DNA from 3 places in the Vibrio sp. JCM 18905 genome. Region 3 is predicted to be linked to each of the others. Evidence: predicted binding sites of a transcription regulator. Region 3 holds the regulator's gene; each other region holds the start of a gene.
The links. Region 3 encodes PurR, which represses purine synthesis genes. Its sites were predicted from a motif close to TNANGNAAACGTTTNCNTNA; they were not measured.
Positions count from the first base shown of each region.

Region 1: a site for PurR is predicted at 4,506-4,525, ahead of ACZ5ZC_RS08695 (uracil-xanthine permease family protein). Genes of this name have one in related genera too.
Region 2: a site for PurR is predicted at 3,609-3,628, ahead of metK (methionine adenosyltransferase). Genes of this name have one in related genera too.

Region 1 is NZ_AP043879.1:100,933-107,334, forward strand. Features, by position in the region: gene greB (transcription elongation factor GreB) at 1-131, shown strand, start outside; gene ACZ5ZC_RS08680 (DUF1090 domain-containing protein) at 237-632, shown strand; gene ompR (osmolarity response regulator transcription factor OmpR) at 762-1,481, shown strand; gene envZ (two-component system sensor histidine kinase EnvZ) at 1,584-2,876, shown strand; gene ACZ5ZC_RS08695 (uracil-xanthine permease family protein) at 2,950-4,338, opposite strand; gene recG (ATP-dependent DNA helicase RecG) at 4,572-6,402, opposite strand, start outside.
Region 2 is NZ_AP043880.1:639,374-645,775, forward strand. Features, by position in the region: gene endA (deoxyribonuclease I) at 1-393, opposite strand, end outside; gene ACZ5ZC_RS19695 (SprT family zinc-dependent metalloprotease) at 544-1,041, opposite strand; gene ACZ5ZC_RS19700 (DUF2189 domain-containing protein) at 1,110-1,907, opposite strand; gene metK (methionine adenosyltransferase) at 2,309-3,463, opposite strand; gene tkt (transketolase) at 3,779-5,773, shown strand; gene ACZ5ZC_RS19715 (LysR family transcriptional regulator) at 5,868-6,402, opposite strand, start outside.
Region 3 is NZ_AP043879.1:1,059,156-1,065,557, reverse strand. Features, by position in the region: gene cmoM (tRNA uridine 5-oxyacetic acid(34) methyltransferase CmoM) at 1-208, opposite strand, end outside; gene elyC (envelope biogenesis factor ElyC) at 323-1,108, shown strand; gene torR (two-component system response regulator TorR) at 1,181-1,891, opposite strand; gene torD (molecular chaperone TorD) at 2,158-2,805, shown strand; gene purR (HTH-type transcriptional repressor PurR) at 3,271-4,275, shown strand; cyclic di-GMP riboswitch class I at 4,561-4,650, shown strand; gene ACZ5ZC_RS13140 (TfoX/Sxy family DNA transformation protein) at 4,767-5,357, shown strand; gene ACZ5ZC_RS13135 (TVP38/TMEM64 family protein) at 5,473-6,159, shown strand; gene ACZ5ZC_RS13130 (hypothetical protein) at 6,180-6,402, shown strand, end outside.

The DNA of each region.
Region 1 (6,402 bases), 960 kb from region 3:
TCGATTCACCTATGGCGCGAGCGATGTTGAAAAAGCAAGTGGATGAAGAATTCACGGTACGCACCCCAGAAGGTGAAAAAGAGTGGTTCATTAACTCGATTGAATACAACAAACCAGCCTTGGAAGACTGAGGCTTTATCACTGATTCAAGTCTCTTGAAGTTCACTAGAAGTGACTTGAGTCTCAACGTCAGCTTATTGGATACAAAGGCATGGTGCCTTTATCGGAGAAGTAAAATGAACAAAGCAGTCATGTGTGGTGCTGCACTAACAATAGGATTCTCACTCTCAGTTTTTGCTCAAGATGAAGTGAAAGGCTGTGACGCCAAAGAGTTAGCGGTAGAACAGCAGCTTGAGTATGCGAAAGCACAAGGTAATGAACATCGAATTAAAGGCTTAGAACAGGCACTTACCGCTATCCAGAATGAATGTTCGGAAGGTGAACTGCGTCAAGAACTGCAAGCGGAAGTGGACGAAAAGGCGCGAGACGTTGAGGTGCGTGAGCAAGAACTAGCGGAAGCGCAGCGTTCAGGGAAAGCAGACAAAATCGAGAAAAAACGTCACAAATTGGCAGAAGCACAACAAGAGTTGCTTGAGGCCAAACGTGAACTGGAATGGAATTATGGCCAATAGTAGGTGCTGAAAATACCTGCTAGAGAGAAAATAAAGCGCTTAAGATAAAAAGAGTAACAATTTGCTTGAGCACGTTAGGAAAAACAGTGATACATTTTCGACAATAGATGCTTCTGAAAGGATGTTTCAATGCAAGAAAATCATAAAATTTTAGTGGTTGATGACGATGCTCGTTTACGTGCTCTATTGGAGCGTTACCTTTCTGAGCAAGGTTTTCAGGTCCGAAGTGTCGCTAATGGCGAACAGATGGATCGCCTACTAACGCGCGAAAACTTTCATTTAATGGTGCTGGACCTAATGTTGCCAGGTGAAGACGGTTTGTCGATTTGTCGTCGTCTACGCCACGCGAACAACATGCTGCCAATCTTAATGCTCACCGCGAAAGGTGATGAAGTGGACCGTATTGTGGGTCTGGAAGTGGGGGCGGATGATTATTTGCCAAAACCATTTAACCCACGTGAATTACTCGCTCGCATTAAAGCCGTACTACGCCGTCAAACCGTAGAGTTGCCGGGCGCGCCAAGCACCGAAGAAAAAGTAGTGGAGTTTGGCGAGTTCCGACTCAATCTAGGCACTCGCGAGATGTTCCGCGGTGACGAGGCAATGCCACTGACCTCAGGAGAGTTTGCTGTCCTGAAAGCGCTCGTGACGAATGCGCGAGAGCCGATGTCACGAGACAAATTGATGAACATGGCACGTGGCCGAGAATATTCTGCGATGGAACGTTCTATTGATGTGCAAATCTCACGTTTGCGTCGCATGTTAGAAGACGATCCAAGCAAGCCACGCTACATTCAAACCGTGTGGGGCTTAGGTTACGTTTTCGTCCCAGACGGCAAAGAGGTGTAATCTCCTCACTCCATAGCCAGCACTTGGCTATAGCAACTTCAGCCTTCAAGTCCTTCCCTTCGAAGGCTGAAATTTCGCGATTAGGACCACCAGGAACGTTCCATGCGCATCCGAAGTTCACTGACACAATCTATTCTGCTGTTCATCTCTTTGCTTCTCGCTAGCCAAGTTTTCTCTTACTACGCCGTTTTTAACTACGCGTTGATGCCGAGTTTGCAGCAGTTCAATAAAATTCTCGCCCATGAGCTCAATTTGGTGCTTGATGATGAAGGGCCATTAAAATCTGATGCACCGCTGAGACGTCAATTATTAGAAAGGCTGGGGGTGACGGTTCACAGCCTTGACAGCGATAAAGCGGTTGAATTTCATCACGCGATGTCGATTGATTTGATGTCTGAAGAAATGAGCCAAGAGCTGGGTTCGCCTACAGAAGTACGCTTATTGCTTGGCGATGAAAGTTACATTTTGTGGATGCACATCGAAAAGTTGCCGAACTCCATCATTCGTATTCCGTTATCTGAGCTGCAAGAAGAAGATTTTGCACCGCTGTTTCGTAACAGTTTGATTATGGCGCTGCTGATCATTGCTGGTGGTTGGTTGTTTATTCGTTTGCAAAACCGTCCACTTTTGGCTTTAGAGAGAGCCGCGAAAGACGTCGGTCGAGGTGAGATCCCGCCCCCCTTAGCAGAGAAAGGCGCATCGGAGATTCGCTCTGTAACTCGAGCCTTTAATCAAATGTCGAAAGGTATTCAAGAGCTAGAAGAAGACCGAGCCTTATTAATGGCGGGGATTAGCCATGACTTGCGAACACCGCTGACGCGCATTCGCTTAGCGACAGAAATGATGTCTCCCGAGGACAGCTACCTTGCTGAAGGGATCATTAGCGATACGGAAGAGTGTAATGAGATCATTAGTCAGTTTATGGACTACCTCAAACCGGTGAACAAAGAATCGTTTGAACCTGTGGATATCAGTACGATTGCCAGTGATGTCGCCAGTTCGGAAGGTGGTTATGAGGCTGAAATTGAAACGGATCTTAATCCTAACCTGCCACCAGCCAAAGGAAGCGCCATTGCGATTAAACGGGCGATCAGTAATTTAGTTGTCAATGCACTGCGTTACGGCAATGGCTGGGTCAAAATCAGTACCGGTGTGACGGCAGATAAGCAGCTAGTGTGGATATCGGTAGAAGACAACGGGCCGGGTATCGAGCATTCTCAAATCGCAAAATTATTTGAACCCTTTACGCGTGGTGATACAGCTCGCGGCAGTGAAGGTACAGGGCTTGGGCTGGCGATAGTGAAGCGTATAATCAGCCAGCACTCAGGCTCTGTGGTGATGCGTAATCGCAGTGAAGGCGGTTTAATCGCTCAAATCAGCTTTCCTACCAAGTAAGTCGGTGACTGTACCATTTAAAACAAAAAGCCCAACCTAAACAGGTTGGGCTTTGCTTTTCTCTACAATCTTATTAAGACTCTTTCACTTCTTGAGGAAGTTCATCTTCGTCTTCCAGTTTCTCTGGCAGAAGTAGGTTTAAAATGATCGCTGTGATGCCACCTGCTGCAACACCAGTTGAGAAAATACTCTTAATAAATTCTGGCATAAATTGCAGGATCTCTGGTTTTTGTGCGATACCAAGTCCCATTGAGAAGGATAAGGCCATGATCAGAATTGCGCGGCGATCGAGCTCAACACGAGAGATAATACGCACACCAGCGGCAGCAATCGTACCAAACATGACAATCGTTGCGCCGCCAAGTACTGGCTCAGGAATCAGCTGAACAAAGCTAGCGACGCCAGGAAACAAGCCAAGAATCACTAACATGCCAGAAATAAAGTAACCCACGTAGCGGCTCGCAACCCCTGTTAGCATAATGATGCCGTTATTCTGGCTAAAGGTGGAGTTCGGGAAACTGTTAAACACGGCTGCGATTGCAGAGTTTAAGCCGTCTGCTAGTACACCCCCCTTAATGCGTTTCATGTACACAGGGCCTTTTACTGGCTCGCCAGACACTTCGGATGTGGCGGTAATATCGCCGATGGCTTCTAGTGCGGTAATAAAGAAAATCAGTACCAGCGGAATGAACAGAGACCAGTCAAACGATAAGCCATATTGCATTGGTACGGGCAGTGCTACGATCTCGGTTGTGCCTAGCTGAGAAGTATCTACCATCCCCATAAAATACGCCATGATATAGCCTACCAGCATCGCAATCACAATCGAAGCCACACGGATGTATGGGTTTTTAGAGCGGTTTAAAATCACAATTAATCCAAGTACCGTCCCAGCCAGAGCAAGTTTGTCTAAGCTGCCGAAGGTTCCCTCATTTAATGCCGCGTAGCCACCGCCCATTGATACTAAGCCGACTTGAATTAGTGTGAGACCGATAAGAGTGACGACAATGCCTGAAACGAGCGGAGTGATAATGCGACGAGCATGCTCTAATACGCGAGATAGGAAAATCTCTGCAAATGATGCGACTAAAATCGTACCAAAAATGGCTGCCATCATGGTGCTGATGTCTGCACCACCAGCTTTTAGCGATAGGCCTGCACCAATAATAGGGCCTAAAAAGTTAAAGCTGGTGCCTTGAACAGAGAGTAAACCAGAGCCAATTGGGCCAAAGGTGCGAATTTGAATAAACGAAGACACGCCTGACGCAAATAAAGACATGCTGATGATGGTATTCGTTTGGTCTGCTGGTACACCCAGAGACTGACAGATGATCAGTGACGGAGTGATAACCGCGACGAACATCGCCAATAAGTGCTGAAGTGCGGCAAAAATGGTTTGAGGCAAAGGTGGTCGATCATTGAGTTGATAGACCAGTTCCGAAGATCGGTTTGAAGTTGTCATTGTTTGTCTCGCTAGTCGCAATATATTCCCAGATCTCGCTGAATGGGAGAGCAGGGTGGAGTTGACGTCGTTACCTGTGATTGCTGTTAATCAGAGTCAACTCAGGTTGGTGGAGTGTGATGCAACACACTTAAAAATTTGTGCGCGATTATAGAGAGATTTACCTAAAAAGCAAACGATTGCTTTGGTTTTTAGTGTATTAAAAAACGAGCCATTTGGCTCGCTTTTAATCACTATGCTTTGGAGTAAATATCCCGCTCACCCAACCAGCGATCAATAATTGCTGTTGCGTTATTCGGGTAATTGTCATGAATATGACGCGCAATGCGCTGAACTTCGGGAATCAGACGTTGATCTCGAACTAAGTCTGCGATTTTGAAATCAGCAAGACCAGTCTGTTTTGTACCCAATAGTTCGCCCGGGCCACGAATTTCTAGGTCTTTCTGTGCAATGACGAAGCCATCGTTACTTTCACGTAGTACTCCGAGACGTTTTTGCGCGGTTTTCGACAGTGGAGAGTGGTACAGCAGCACACAATGGCTAGCAACGGAACCTCGGCCCACGCGACCTCTTAGCTGGTGTAATTGTGCTAAACCGAGACGTTCGGGGTTTTCGATGATCATCAAGCTAGAGTTTGGCACGTCTACGCCCACTTCTATCACGGTCGTTGCGACCAGCAAATGCAGTTTATTGTCTTTGAAATCTTGCATCACCGCTTGTTTCTCTGCCGGCTTCATTCGGCCGTGTACTAGACCAATTTTTACGTCCGGTAGCTTACGTTGAAGCTCTTCAGCGGTATCAGCCGCGGCTTGTGCTTCTAATACTTCCGACTCATCAATCAGAGTACACACCCAATATGCCTGCTTACCTTCGTTTAAACAGGCATTTCGGACACGCTCGACGATGTCGTCACGTTTTGTGTCAGGAATGGCGACGGTTTGAATCGGCGTTCGACCCGGAGGCAGTTCGTCAATCACGGAAGTTTCCAGGTCAGCGTATGCGGTCATCGCTAACGTGCGAGGAATAGGCGTTGCCGTCATGATCAACTGATGTGGGTAGGCGCCTTGTTTTGCGCCTTTTTCACGTAACTCTAATCGCTGATGGACACCGAAGCGGTGCTGTTCATCAATGATGACCAAAGCAAGGTGATGAAATTCAACGTGCTCTTGGAATAGCGCGTGAGTACCCACTACCATTTGTGCTTCACCACTGGCAATGCGAGCCAGCTCGGCTTCCTTTGCCTTACCTTTGAGTTTGCCCGCTAACCAACCGACTTGAATGTCCATTGTTTCAAACCAGTTGGCGAAGTTGATCGCGTGTTGCTCAGCCAATAGTTCGGTTGGTGCCATGAGTGCCACCTGATAGCCGTGCTCAATGGCACGAACGGCGGCCAGAGCGGCAACCAACGTCTTCCCCGATCCCACATCACCTTGCACTAGGCGCATCATTGGGTGGGGTTTTTCTAAATCGGTTTCAATCTCTTGTACTACTCGGGTTTGAGCGTTCGTAGGAGAGAAAGGCAGTTGGGCTAAAAGCTGCGTTTTTAGTTTATTGCAAGGACCGAGAGGTAACGCTGAATCCTTCTGGCCTTTGCTACGCACCGCCAGCATCGATAAGTTTTGTGCGAGCAACTCTTCCATGATCAAGCGGATTTGAGCAGGATGTTTGCCTTCGTCAAACTCATCTAAATTAATGGTTGGTGGTGGGCGATGAATGGTGTGCAGCGCTTGCGACATCGTGATTTGATGGTTATACAGCCCGGCTGGAAGTAATTCCTGCACTGCGGTTTTATCAAGCAGCGCTAAAGCTTGTTCGGTAAGGTTGCGCAATGTGATTTGGCGTAAACCATCTGTAGTGGGATAAACAGGGGTTAAGCTCTGTTCTACATCGGGCTTTTGATCGCTGACGTAAAACTTGTAGTCAGGATGAACAATTTCCAAGCCCATTCCACCGCGCTTAATTTCACCGTAAGCATGTACTAACTTACCTTGTGTGAAATTGTTCTTCATGGCCGCGGTAAAGTTGAAAAAGCGCAGCGTGATAGTGCCATTACCGTCGCTGATT
Region 2 (6,402 bases), on a different replicon from region 3:
CGAACGGTCACCGTTTACTTCACCAATAGCAGGGGTTAGGTTGTGCAGGTCTGCTTCCATCAAGCGAAAGGTTTTGTCTTTTTTCTTGCAGTTTTTACGTCCGCCATCTTGCCAGCATTGACGCTGGTGGCCAAATTGCCACGCAGGTACAACGTGCTCCCATTCGATTCGTGCGGCCCGCTTTTCCTGTTTACGGACTTGGTAACCGCAAGAGGCTAAATCTGGGGAGCCTTTTTTGCCTTGCCATTGAATGTTGCAGCCACAGTAAAAGCTCGTTGGATGGTCTTGATAAATTTTTACCGCCTCACGTTTGGCGGCAGAGAATGAACTTGGTGGCGCGGCAACCGCAGTGCTAGAAAGCGCGATAAGTAACAGAGAGAATAGGTATTTCATGATTAAAGTCTTTATAAAGTATGACTTTATTCATGATAACACGCATAAAATGTCTTTAGTGATGAGTAAGTTAACAATAAGTGGCGAAGGGAAGGTTTTGATAAACTCGATCTTTATTTTGGGAACGCAAGTAACACTATGAGATATAGATTACGATAACTGAACGCCCGTGAAGTTAAGTGGTTGGCGGCATTTTTGACAAGAGTACGTCGCCTCTTTGCGCAGCGCTTTATTATGACGGCGAATCGATAGAGGGTAGGTCATACAGCCACAACGATACTCAAAGGTTTTACCTTGAACGGATTTTACTTCAAAGCTGTGAGTGGTTTTGGCGGGCACTTTAAATACGGCTTCCATGACACCTTGCCATTCTTTGCCGTGAGGCCTAACTCGTCCGTAAACCTGATAAGTAATCAGGTGTGCCACCTCGTGAGGAATGACTTCATCTAAGAATGCTTGGGTGTTTTCGCGAAATAAAACGGGATTCAGGCGCACTTGATTCAATTGAAGGTAGGCTTTTCCTGCCGCTTTCCCGCGGACGTTGAAGGTGATTGTTGGAATCGGGAAAGAACGTTTGAAAGCTTGCTCTGCCATCGCGATGCAGTCCGCCATCACTTGCTTGGCTTTATAGCTTAGTTCTATATCCACAATTCACCTCGATAAATCAAATAAAAAAACCCCCGCATTTGCGAGGGCCAGATCATAGCATCAGTTAATTACGGAGTGTGTTTTTTCTTGATGGTGGCATGGTAAGCATGCCATGTACCGTAGCCTAGAATTGGCATGGTAAACAACATTCCGATCCCGTAGGTCGCAAAGCCGATAAGAATACCGCCGCAGATGATCGCTGCCCAAACAATCATCGCTGGAATGTTGGATTTCACGGCATTAAAGCTGGTAAATACAGCGGTCATCATGTCTACGCGACGCTCCATCATAAGCGGAATAGAAAAGGCTGAAATGCTAAACACCACACAAGCCAAAACAAATCCAACTAAAGATCCTATCACAAGGAAGGGTAGGAACTCACTTAAAGATGCCCCTTGAACAGAAGGGTAAAGCGCATGAAGTAGAGCGGCAATGCGCATCCAAAATATCATACACACTGCGAGTAACACGGCGAATGCCCATTGAGATGTTGAGTTACGACCGATCGCTTTCATGGAATGGAACAAGCTAGCTTTGTGTCCGCGCTCTCTCTCCCAACTGGCATCATACAAGCCGAGCGCGAGAAATGGACCGATTAACATGTAAACAATCAAACTGGGCATGACGACCAAGTGTGTGCCTTGCCACTGTACGAGCAAAACAATGCCTATGGCAGCTGCCATAAAACAGATGCCATAGAAAGCACTAATAAGCGGCATTCGCACGAAATCATGCAGACCTAATGCGAGCCAATGAAAAGGTGCAGAAAGATTAACCGTGTTGCACGGTATGGTTCTGGCGTATTCGTTATCTGGCACTTCCTTTCGCTTGTTGTGGAAGTCCGATGGATTAACAGTTCGAGGCATAACTCCTCCTTGATTTATTCCCACATTATCCGCTTATACCAACTGACAGCGGTTTTTGTTCAGTCAAACTTGAAGCGACTTTTTCAAGTTTACATCTGAGCATTGGCTTAGTTTGGTATCGGCCATAAAGATGCCTGACTCGTGTCTTTCGTAAGTGTTGCTGCCACAGTCGCCAGCATCCGACGTCTCTATTTAAATTGGAATTAACAATATTTTAACTATTGGCGGAGATGGGATAATTTACAAATAATTGCTGAAAATTTATTCGGTATAAAAATGAGGGAGAAACAGGACTGCTTCATGGGGCTGGGCGGTATGAGCCGAAATGGCTAGATAAAAGTTGCTGAAAATAAAAAGCCCCCGCCAGAGGCGAGGGCTTGATTGATTCTTGCTTGGCCTGATTATTTGATGCCAGCGAAATCGCGTAGAAGTGCAGCTTTGTCTGTCGCTTCCCACGGGAATTCTTCACGACCGAAGTGACCGTAAGCCGCTGTCTTCTTGTAGATAGGTTGAAGAAGGTTAAGCATTTCTTGTAGACCGTATGGACGTAGGTCGAAGAATTGACGAACCGCTTCAATGATGATGTCGTGAGATACTTTCTCAGTACCGAACGTTTCCACCATGATAGACGTTGGATCCGCAACACCGATTGCGTAAGAAAGTTGGATCTCACAACGGTCAGCCATGCCAGCCGCTACGATGTTTTTCGCTACGTAACGTGCTGCGTATGCTGCACTACGGTCAACTTTTGATGGATCTTTACCAGAGAACGCACCGCCACCGTGACGAGCTGCGCCGCCGTAGGTATCTACGATGATCTTACGACCTGTTAGACCACAGTCACCCATAGGACCACCGATTACAAAGCGACCAGTTGGGTTGATGAAGAAGTTTGTTTCTTTGTTGATCCACTCAGAAGGTAGCACTGGCTTAATGATCTCTTCCATTACCGCTTCACGCAGGTCTGAAGTTGAGATTGAATCACAGTGTTGAGTTGAAAGAACAACCGCGTCGATACCAACGATGTTACCTTGATCGTATTGGAATGTTACCTGAGATTTTGCATCAGGGCGCAACCAAGGTAGTGTGCCGTTTTTACGAACTTCTGCTTGCTTTTGAACAAGACGGTGAGAGTAAGTAATTGGCGCTGGCATTAGTACTTCAGTTTCGTTACAAGCGTAACCAAACATGATGCCTTGGTCGCCTGCACCTTGTTCTTTAGGGTCAGCTTTATCAACACCTTGGTTGATATCTGGCGACTGTTTACCGATTGTGTTTAGTACCGCACAAGAATCTGCGTCAAAGCCCATATCTGAATGTACGTAGCCGATTTCACGAACGGTTTCACGAGTTAACTCTTCGATGTCTACCCATGCTGAAGTCGTGATTTCACCACCCACCATTACCATACCGGTTTTAACGTAAGTCTCACATGCAACACGAGCCTTTGGATCTTGCTCTAGAATCGCGTCAAGAACCGCATCAGAAATCTGGTCTGCAATTTTATCTGGATGACCTTCTGATACTGACTCAGAAGTAAACAGGTGCTTAGCCATGTTAGCTCCACTATATCTGGTTTAAAACTGGGGAATGATAAACTCTCCAGCGCAAATTAATACTAATTTTTGTAGGTGTATCTACATCTAGACGTCTATTCTAAATTTGATTGCTCGAATTACAAGCTCTTTTTTGGTTTTTGTTATAACCAAACGTTTGCCTGATTTATTGATAATTTTAAGAACTTCGAACGATTTGGCGCGAAAGGTGCAATATTTGTGAGGTTTTGGACTGGAAAACGTTTGCACACCTAACAGGGCTTTGAGAGAATTATGACCTACTTTTCGTTTCGCTTAATGTACTCAGGAGCAGACATGTCGTCTCGTAAACATCTTGCCAATGCAATTCGTGCTCTAAGCATGGATGGTGTTCAACAAGCTAACTCAGGCCACCCAGGCGCACCAATGGGTATGGCTGATATCGCTGAAGTTCTTTGGCGCTCTCACCTAAACCACAACCCATCAAACCCAGAGTGGGCCGACCGCGACCGCTTCGTGCTGTCAAACGGTCACGGCTCAATGCTTATTTACTCTCTACTGCACTTAAGCGGTTATGAGCTATCTATTGATGATCTGAAAAACTTCCGTCAATTGCACTCAAAAACCCCAGGTCACCCAGAGTACGGCTACGCGCCTGGTATCGAGACAACAACGGGTCCTCTTGGCCAAGGCATCACTAATGCTGTTGGTATGGCTATCGCAGAGAAAGCACTAGCGGCACAGTTCAACAAAGAAGGTCACGACATCGTTGACCACTTTACGTATGTGTTCATGGGTGACGGCTGTCTAATGGAAGGCATCTCGCATGAAGCATGTTCTCTTGCTGGGACATTAGGTCTAGGCAAACTGATCGCGTTTTGGGATGACAACGGTATCTCTATCGACGGTCACGTTGAAGGTTGGTTCTCTGACGATACACCTAAGCGTTTCGAAGCTTACGGCTGGCACGTAATCCCAGCGGTAGACGGTCACGATCCTGAAGCAATCAACGCAGCGATTGAAGCGGCTAAAGCGGATCCTCGTCCGACTCTAATCTGTACTAAAACAATTATCGGTTTCGGTTCTCCTAACAAGTCTGGCTCACATGACTGTCACGGTGCACCATTAGGTCACGATGAGATTCAAGCGGCTCGCGAATACCTAGGTTGGGAGTACGGTCCATTTGAAATCCCTGCAGATGTTTACGCTGAGTGGGATGCAAAAGAAGCAGGTGCAGCGAAAGAAGCGGCTTGGAATGAAAAGTTCGAAGCATACGCAGCAGCTTACCCTGCAGAAGCAGCAGAGCTTAAACGTCGTCTAAACGGCGAACTTCCAGCGGAATGGGAAGAAAAAGCGAACCAAATCATTGCTGATCTTCAAGCAAACCCAGCGAACATTGCATCACGTAAAGCATCGCAAAATGCACTAGAAGCGTTTGGTCAAATGCTTCCTGAGTTTATGGGTGGTTCTGCTGACCTAGCGCCTTCTAACCTGACCATGTGGTCTGGTTCTAAGTCTCTAGAAACGGATGACTTCTCTGGCAACTACATCCACTACGGTGTACGTGAATTCGGTATGACCGCTATCATCAACGGTATCGCATTGCACGGTGGTTTCGTTCCTTACGGCGCAACATTCCTAATGTTCATGGAATACGCTCGTAACGCAATGCGTATGGCTGCGCTGATGAAAATTCAGAACATCCAAGTGTACACGCACGATTCGATTGGTCTTGGCGAAGATGGCCCAACTCACCAACCGGTTGAGCAAATGGCATCTCTACGCGTAACGCCAAACATGAGCACATGGCGTCCGTGTGACCAGGTTGAGTCTGCCGTAGCATGGAAACTAGCGATTGAACGTAAAGATGCACCAACAGCACTTATCTTCTCTCGTCAAAACTTAGCGCAACAAGATCGTACAGCTGAGCAAGTAGCGGACATCGCGAAAGGTGCTTACATCCTGAAAGATTGCGAAGGCAAGCCAGAGCTTATCCTTATCGCAACAGGCTCTGAAGTTGAGCTAGCAGTAGAAGCTGCGACTCAACTAACGGCAGAAGGTAAGAAAGTACGCGTTGTTTCAATGCCATCAACGGATGCATTTGACAAGCAAGACGCTGCTTACCGTGAAGCAGTATTGCCATCAGACGTAACAGCACGCATCGCTATCGAAGCGGGCATCGCAGACTTCTGGTACAAGTACGTTGGTTTCGACGGTCGCATCATCGGTATGACTTCATTTGGTGAATCTGCACCTGCTGGTCAGCTATTCGAGATGTTTGGCTTCACGACTGAAAACGTAGTGAACACAGCAAAAGAATTGCTAGCGTAACTGCTAGATTGTCTCAATAGTCCGAACGTAAAGGACGACTGTTAGATACTAAAGTTGGAAAGGCCATCATTGCGATGGCCTTTTTTGTTTTTTGTCAGGTTTTCCAACCTTGTGGAATGCTTTGGTGAATACAGTCTAAAAGTACGGATAAGCGCAGTGGTGGTCTTCCTGCAGGCGTATAGCAGTTAATGGAGATGGGCTCTGAAAGCCAACCTTCTAAGCAAGGTGTGATTCGACCCGGATGATGTTTCTCGTAGCCGCTTGCTGTCCAAGTTGGCAGCAGTCCAATACCATGACCATTCGCGATGCTGTCGATCTGCATTGCGATGTTGTCGCTGTATAAGCGACTCACAAATGGCTCTAAAAAGAACTCACCGTGTTGAGGGTGTGTGAGCATCAATCCATTTTCTTGTACCGAGCCAAAATCGATCCACGGATGCGCTTCAAGCTCTTTGGGGTGCAGGATCGAACCGTGTTGTTCAAGATAAGCTGGAGAGGCAAAGGGCGTGTAACGAAATGAGCCTAATACCTCTTTGCGCCAATCGAGATCTTTACGCTCACCGAGCCAGATGAACAAATCTGGGTCATGGTGCGCTTCAGAAAAGTCACTGGTAAGTTGAACCCTAACG
Region 3 (6,402 bases):
GTCCGAGCTTAGCAAGCTTTTGCGACATTTGTGCCAAACCACCACCTGCATCCAACACCTCTAGGGGTTGCTGGTCAGCATCTAATTCACTTAGAATCTGTAGAAAATCTTCCCACACAATGATTTGGCGGATCTCCCCTTTGTCGGAGCCGTAAATATTTTTTGCAAATTTGTGGGCGATATCGTCGAAATTGCGGTCTTCTGTCACTTCTGCTGAGTTATCATAACGGATTGTGCCGCTATTCTGGCACAAGGAAAGCAGGAATAAAGAGGGGTACCCTCATTTTTATTATCAATTGATGTTTTTTCGGACTATTTATGTATGTTTGAGCTGAAAAAAGTAGTGTCAGCCTTGCTTATGCCACTTCCGGCATTGCTGCTGATAGGCTTGTTGGGTCTTGCTCTCATTAGTTTTACCACAAAACGTAAAACTGGCTGCTTCGTTGTTCTATTCTCTTTTGTTGGCATTTTTCTTGTTGCCTTCCAACCTGTTTCAACCAAGCTTCTTATGCCATTAGAGCGAGAGCATAAAGCCTTTTTGCCAGTTTCTGGCACCATCGACTACGTGATGGTTTTAGGGAATGGTCATGTTATCGATGACGAAATTCCACCCACCTCGCAGTTAAGCCGTGCAGCATTAATGCGCTTAACTGAAGGCATTCGTATTTTAAGAATGTATCCAGGTGCTAAATTAATTTTGTCTGGCTATGCTGGCGGTTCTGAAATTAGCCATGCGAGAATGATGGCGAACGTTGCCCTTGCGTTGGGAGTCGCGAAATCCGATATCATTTTATTAGAAGATGCGAAAGATACGTGGGAAGAGGCGCGTCAAGCGGCTGCATTCGTTCAACAAAAGGAGATTGTGTTAGTCACTTCTGCGAGCCACATGAGCCGTGCATTGTATGAGTTCAACGCAGCAGGCATTAAACCAATCCCAGCCCCGACCAACTTCTTAGCTATTAGCGAAATCAGTCAACCTTGGGATAAATACTCACCTAAAGCGCGTTACTTAGAACAAACGGAGCTTTATTGGCATGAGTACTTGGGCAGCATTTGGCAAAGATTGCGTGATACTGTCGGCCAAACACCAATGGTTGAAGCAAAGTAGTACTATATTGAAACCACAAAAAAGGAGAGCCGAAGCTCTCCTTTTTCTTTTTAAGACTTAGGTTTGTTCAGTTTAATCACCAGCAAACATATAGCCTTCGCCGTGCACCGTCACAAAAATTTGCGGGTTCTTTGGATCAAACTCCATTTTTGCGCGCATACGTCGAATAAGAACATCAATAGTACGATCATTGGGAGCATCAACTCGGTGGCTGATCATATTCAAAATACGCTCGCGACTTAACACCTGGTTAGGGTAAGACGATAACGCCACCAAAAGTTCGTATTCTGCTTTGGTCAATTTTACGGGTTCGCCGTTACGGCTCAGCGCACGACGTTGAATGTCGAATGTCCACTCTCCAAAACGTACAATATGTTCTTCACTGGTTTCGTTCGCTTTCGCGCTACCGCTACGCGCTGCTGAAATACGCCACAGCAAGTTTTTAACGCGAACCAACAATTCCCTCAGTTCAAAAGGTTTTGTCACATAATCGTCAGCGCCCATTTCTAGGCCTACGATTTTATCAATGCTATCCGTGCGTCCTGTTACTAATATGATACCAATATCCGATTGGCTACGTAATTCACGAGTAAGCATCAGGCCGTCTTCACCCGGCAGGTTGATATCCAGCATGATCAGGTCTACATCGCCCGCTTGCAGGACCTCACGCATTTCTGCGCCACTCTCTGCTTCGCTGACTTGGTAACCCTCATTTTGGAAATATCCCGCAAGCTTACTACGAGTTACAACATCATCTTCTACGACTAATACGTGATAGCTCATTTACACCACTTTTCTGTCTTCTTATTATCCAAGACGTATTCTATTCATAACTAGTAACATTTCTAGTCATAGATACATTAAAAAGCAAGATTTAGCGTTTTTATTGATTCAAAACAAGCTTACCCATCGCCATTAATAAACGTTAATTTTTGACCATAAAACATAATAATTATAGTTACTGCTATTCATTTTAATTGATTACACTTAGGGGATATCCCTAATTGACTTTGTGATGCACAACTTGAAGCATCATTCAGGAGCCCAAGATGCAAGAAGTGAAAGCTTTTAATGAAAAACGCGCTGAAATTTACTGGTGGTTTTCGAGCTTGTTCGCAAAAGAGCTAACAGAGAAAGAGCTGGAAGCCTACCACAGTGTTGAAATTCGCAGTTTTCTAGCAGGTTTAGGTGAAAATGAGTCACTGAAACCAGCCGTTGATAGCCTCGTTGATGCGCTAAACCGATTGCAAGATCGTGAAGACGCTCAATTGGAGCTTGCTGCTGACTTTTGTGAACTGTTTTTGAAGACAGAAAAATACGGCGCTCTTCCTTACGCATCGATGTACATCGGTGAATCAGGTTTGCTGAATGACAAGCCAGCCGAGGAAATGGAAAAGTTGATGGCAGAATTTGGCGTTCAAGTAGATGAAAATCTAAAAGAGCCTGCTGACCACTTAGCCGTTGAACTCGACTTTCTCGGCAACATGATTATCCGCTCAAACGAACTTGAGCAAGAAAAACACATGGAAGAAGCCTTCGTTAAACAAAACGACTTTATCCAGCAACAGTTGATGTCTTGGCTACCTCAGTTTGCAGACAAATGTAAACAATTCGACGAATTTGGGTTCTACTCGAGCGTCGCGAAACTATTAGTTGCATTTTGTAAACTAGACAGCGCTTACCTTCTTGGGGAATAATTGCCGCCTATTTTTAAGGAGCCCGCCTATCGGGCTTCCTGTATACCTGAAATAACTGAATGTAAGTAAGTTGGGTATATTATTCGTTTGCCTTAACTTAGCTCAAAGACGCTTGGTTATTTAGCAGTCAAAATGTGACTTCAAATACACAAATCTCTTGCTGAAAACATTGCTAGTCAGTCCACATAGGGCTAAAATGTGAGCGCAAACGATTAAATATGATTTATATGTAAACCGCTGAAATATAGCGGTTTTTGTGTTTTTTAACAGGTTGATGGCAATTTCTCATCAGATAGAAAAAAGATAAAATTCATCGACCGATGCTGCTACGTACCCTTTTGTCGTGCTTGGACCAACCGCTGCCGAAACACTTAGCGCCAACCTTAGATTGCTGGGTGTAAACCATTAGAGCATCAGGTACATCCAACACGACATATTTCAGTAGCTCGATACAGGACACCATTTATGGCCACTATAAAAGACGTTGCTCGCTTAGCCGGCGTTTCCACTACGACAGTTTCGCACGTTATCAATAAAACGCGTTTCGTTGCAGAAGCAACGCAAGAAAAAGTAATGAAAGCCGTGGACGAGTTGAATTACGCGCCAAGTGCGGTTGCACGCAGCCTAAAGTGCAACTCAACTCGTACGATTGGCATGTTAGTAACGCAGTCAACCAACCTATTCTTCTCAGAAGTGATTGACGGGGTTGAGAGCTACTGTTACCGCCAAGGCTACACTCTGATTCTGTGTAATACGGGTGGGATTTACGAAAAACAACGCGATTACATCCGTATGCTGGCTGAAAAACGTGTTGATGGCATCCTAGTGATGTGTTCTGACTTAACCGAAGAGCTTAAAGAGATGCTTGACCGTCATGCCGACATTCCTAAAGTGGTCATGGATTGGGGTCCAGAAAGCTCACAAGCGGACAAGATCATGGATAACTCAGAAGAAGGTGGCTACATCGCAACCAAACATCTGATCGACAATGGCCATACTGATATTGCTTGTCTAAGCGGTCATTTTGAAAAACTTGCTTGCCAAGAACGCATTGCAGGTTTCCGTCGCGCGATGAGCGAAGCAAACCTAGCTGTAAATGAAGACTGGATCCTTGAAGGTAACTTTGAATGTGATACGGCCGTATTAGTCGCAGATAAAATTACAGCAATGGACAAACGTCCGACAGCGGTATTCTGTTTTAACGACACAATGGCTCTGGGCCTAATGAGCCGACTACAACAAAACGGTATCAAAGTTCCTGATGATATTTCAGTGATCGGCTACGACAACATCGAGCTTGCGGAATACTTCTCTCCACCGTTAACCACTATCCACCAACCTAAACGTCGTGTGGGTAAAAATGCGTTCGAGATCCTACTTGAGCGAATCAAAGATAAAGAACACGAAAAGCGAATTTTCGAAATGCAACCTGAGCTTGTAATTCGAAACACCGTGAAGAAAATGAACTAAAATTCGCCAAATATAACGATGTCAAATAAGCGCTCTAAAAGGGCGCTTATTTTTCATCTCTAAATAACTTTTCCCTGACTTAGGTTTGTTAGACAAAAAATCTCGAATCTCTAAGTCTCTGTTTTATATGTAGGTAAATCACACACCCTCACAACCTCGAGATCATCCCGCCTTATTCTCAAATATGCACAAATATGCGCTTGTCGACACTTTTTATTGAACCAGAATCACACTTTTACGGGTAAAACGTGATGTTAATTCAATATACGAAGTATGCTCATTCTGTCACGCACAGGGCAAACCATTCGAAAGGGTGGGACGCAAAGCCTCCGGCCTGAACCATAATACTATATGGAAGGTAGCGGGGTTACCGATGGCAAGTGTGCAAGCGATGACTTTACCCTGTAATGACATTGCTTTTGCGCATGTTTGCTACTCTCTCGGACCTGACTTTTGGTGGCGTAATATTAATTACACCGAGATAACAAAACATGGATAAACCGATACTCAAAGACTCTATGAAGCTATTTGAGGCACTTGGTAATATCAAGTCGCGCTCAATGTTTGGTGGCTTCGGACTATTCGCTGATGAAACAATGTTTGCACTAGTTGTAAATAATCAGCTTCATATAAGAGCAGACCAACAAACTTCATCTGACTTCGAGAAACAAGGGCTAAAGCCTTACGTTTATAAGAAACGTGGCTTCCCAGTCGTTACTAAGTACTACGCAATTTCCAACGATTTATGGGAGTCTAGCGAACGCTTAATCGAAGTAGCTAACCAATCGTTGAAAAAGGCAAAGCTTGAAAAAGAACAGCAAGCAACTACAAAGCCTAATCGCTTAAAAGATTTGCCTAACTTACGACTGGCTACTGAACGCATGCTAAAAAAAGCAGGCATTGAGTCAGTAGAAAAACTGGAAGAGGAAGGTGCACTTAACGCTTATAAAGCGATAAGAGATACGCACTCTGCAACCGTCAACATTGAACTGTTATGGGCACTAGAAGGTGCTATTAACGGTACTCATTGGAGCGTTGTACCTCAAGCTCGCCGAGATGAGTTGATGAATGGCCTCCAATAAAAGTCGGCCTTAAAAACTATCTTGTAAAACCGCAGTCTAATCTGCGGTTTTTTTGTGAAATTTTTTCGACTTTCCTTCTGTCTTATTACATATATCCCAAATTGGAATCATAAATATGAATAAGAAACTGATATTAGGCCTAATCCTGGTCGCGATCATTATCTTTTTAGGCGTTAACTTTAGTCAGTATTTAACGTTGGAAAATGCAAAAGCCCAACAAGAAGCGCTGACCACATACATCGATCAGAACTTTGTTTTTTCGGCAGCTATTTACTTTTTTGCCTACATTGCAATTACCGCTTTTTCTATTCCTGGGGCTGCAGTGGTTACATTACTTGGTGCGGCTCTATTTGGTTTTTGGACGAGCTTATTACTGGTTTCTTTCGCCAGTACTATGGGTGCAACGCTAGCATTTTTAAGCAGCCGATATTTGCTGCGTGACTGGGTACAAAACAAGTTTGGCAATAAGTTAATCGCAATTAACCAAGGTGTCGAAAAGGACGGTGCATTTTATCTATTTTCCTTGCGTCTCATTCCGGTATTCCCTTTCTTTCTTATCAACTTGTTGATGGGCTTAACGCCAATGTCTGTAGGTCGATTTTACCTTACTAGCCAAGTAGGTATGTTGCCAGGCACTGCAGTTTACTTAAACGCCGGTACTCAGTTAGCAACAATTGAAAGCCTGTCAGGCATTATTTCACCTGCGGTATTGGCCTCTTTTGCGTTACTGGGGCTGTTTCCAATCATCACTAAATGGGTTATGAATAAAGTAAGGCCAACACCGAGTCAGCAAAACTCATAATTAGTAAGTGGACGTGTTTAATGAAAATATTCATTGCTAAAAACCCAGCAGAAGCGCATATCGTGTGCGAATTATTGAAAACCGAGCAAGTCTACTGTGAAGTCCGCGGAGAAGGTATTTTCGGTTTAAAAGGAGAGCTGCCGTTTAGTGATGATACCGATCCTTATGTCTGGCTTTTTGACGCCAAACAACAAGTAAAAGCAGAAGGAATAGTACAAGCCTACCGCAAACAATCCGATGGAA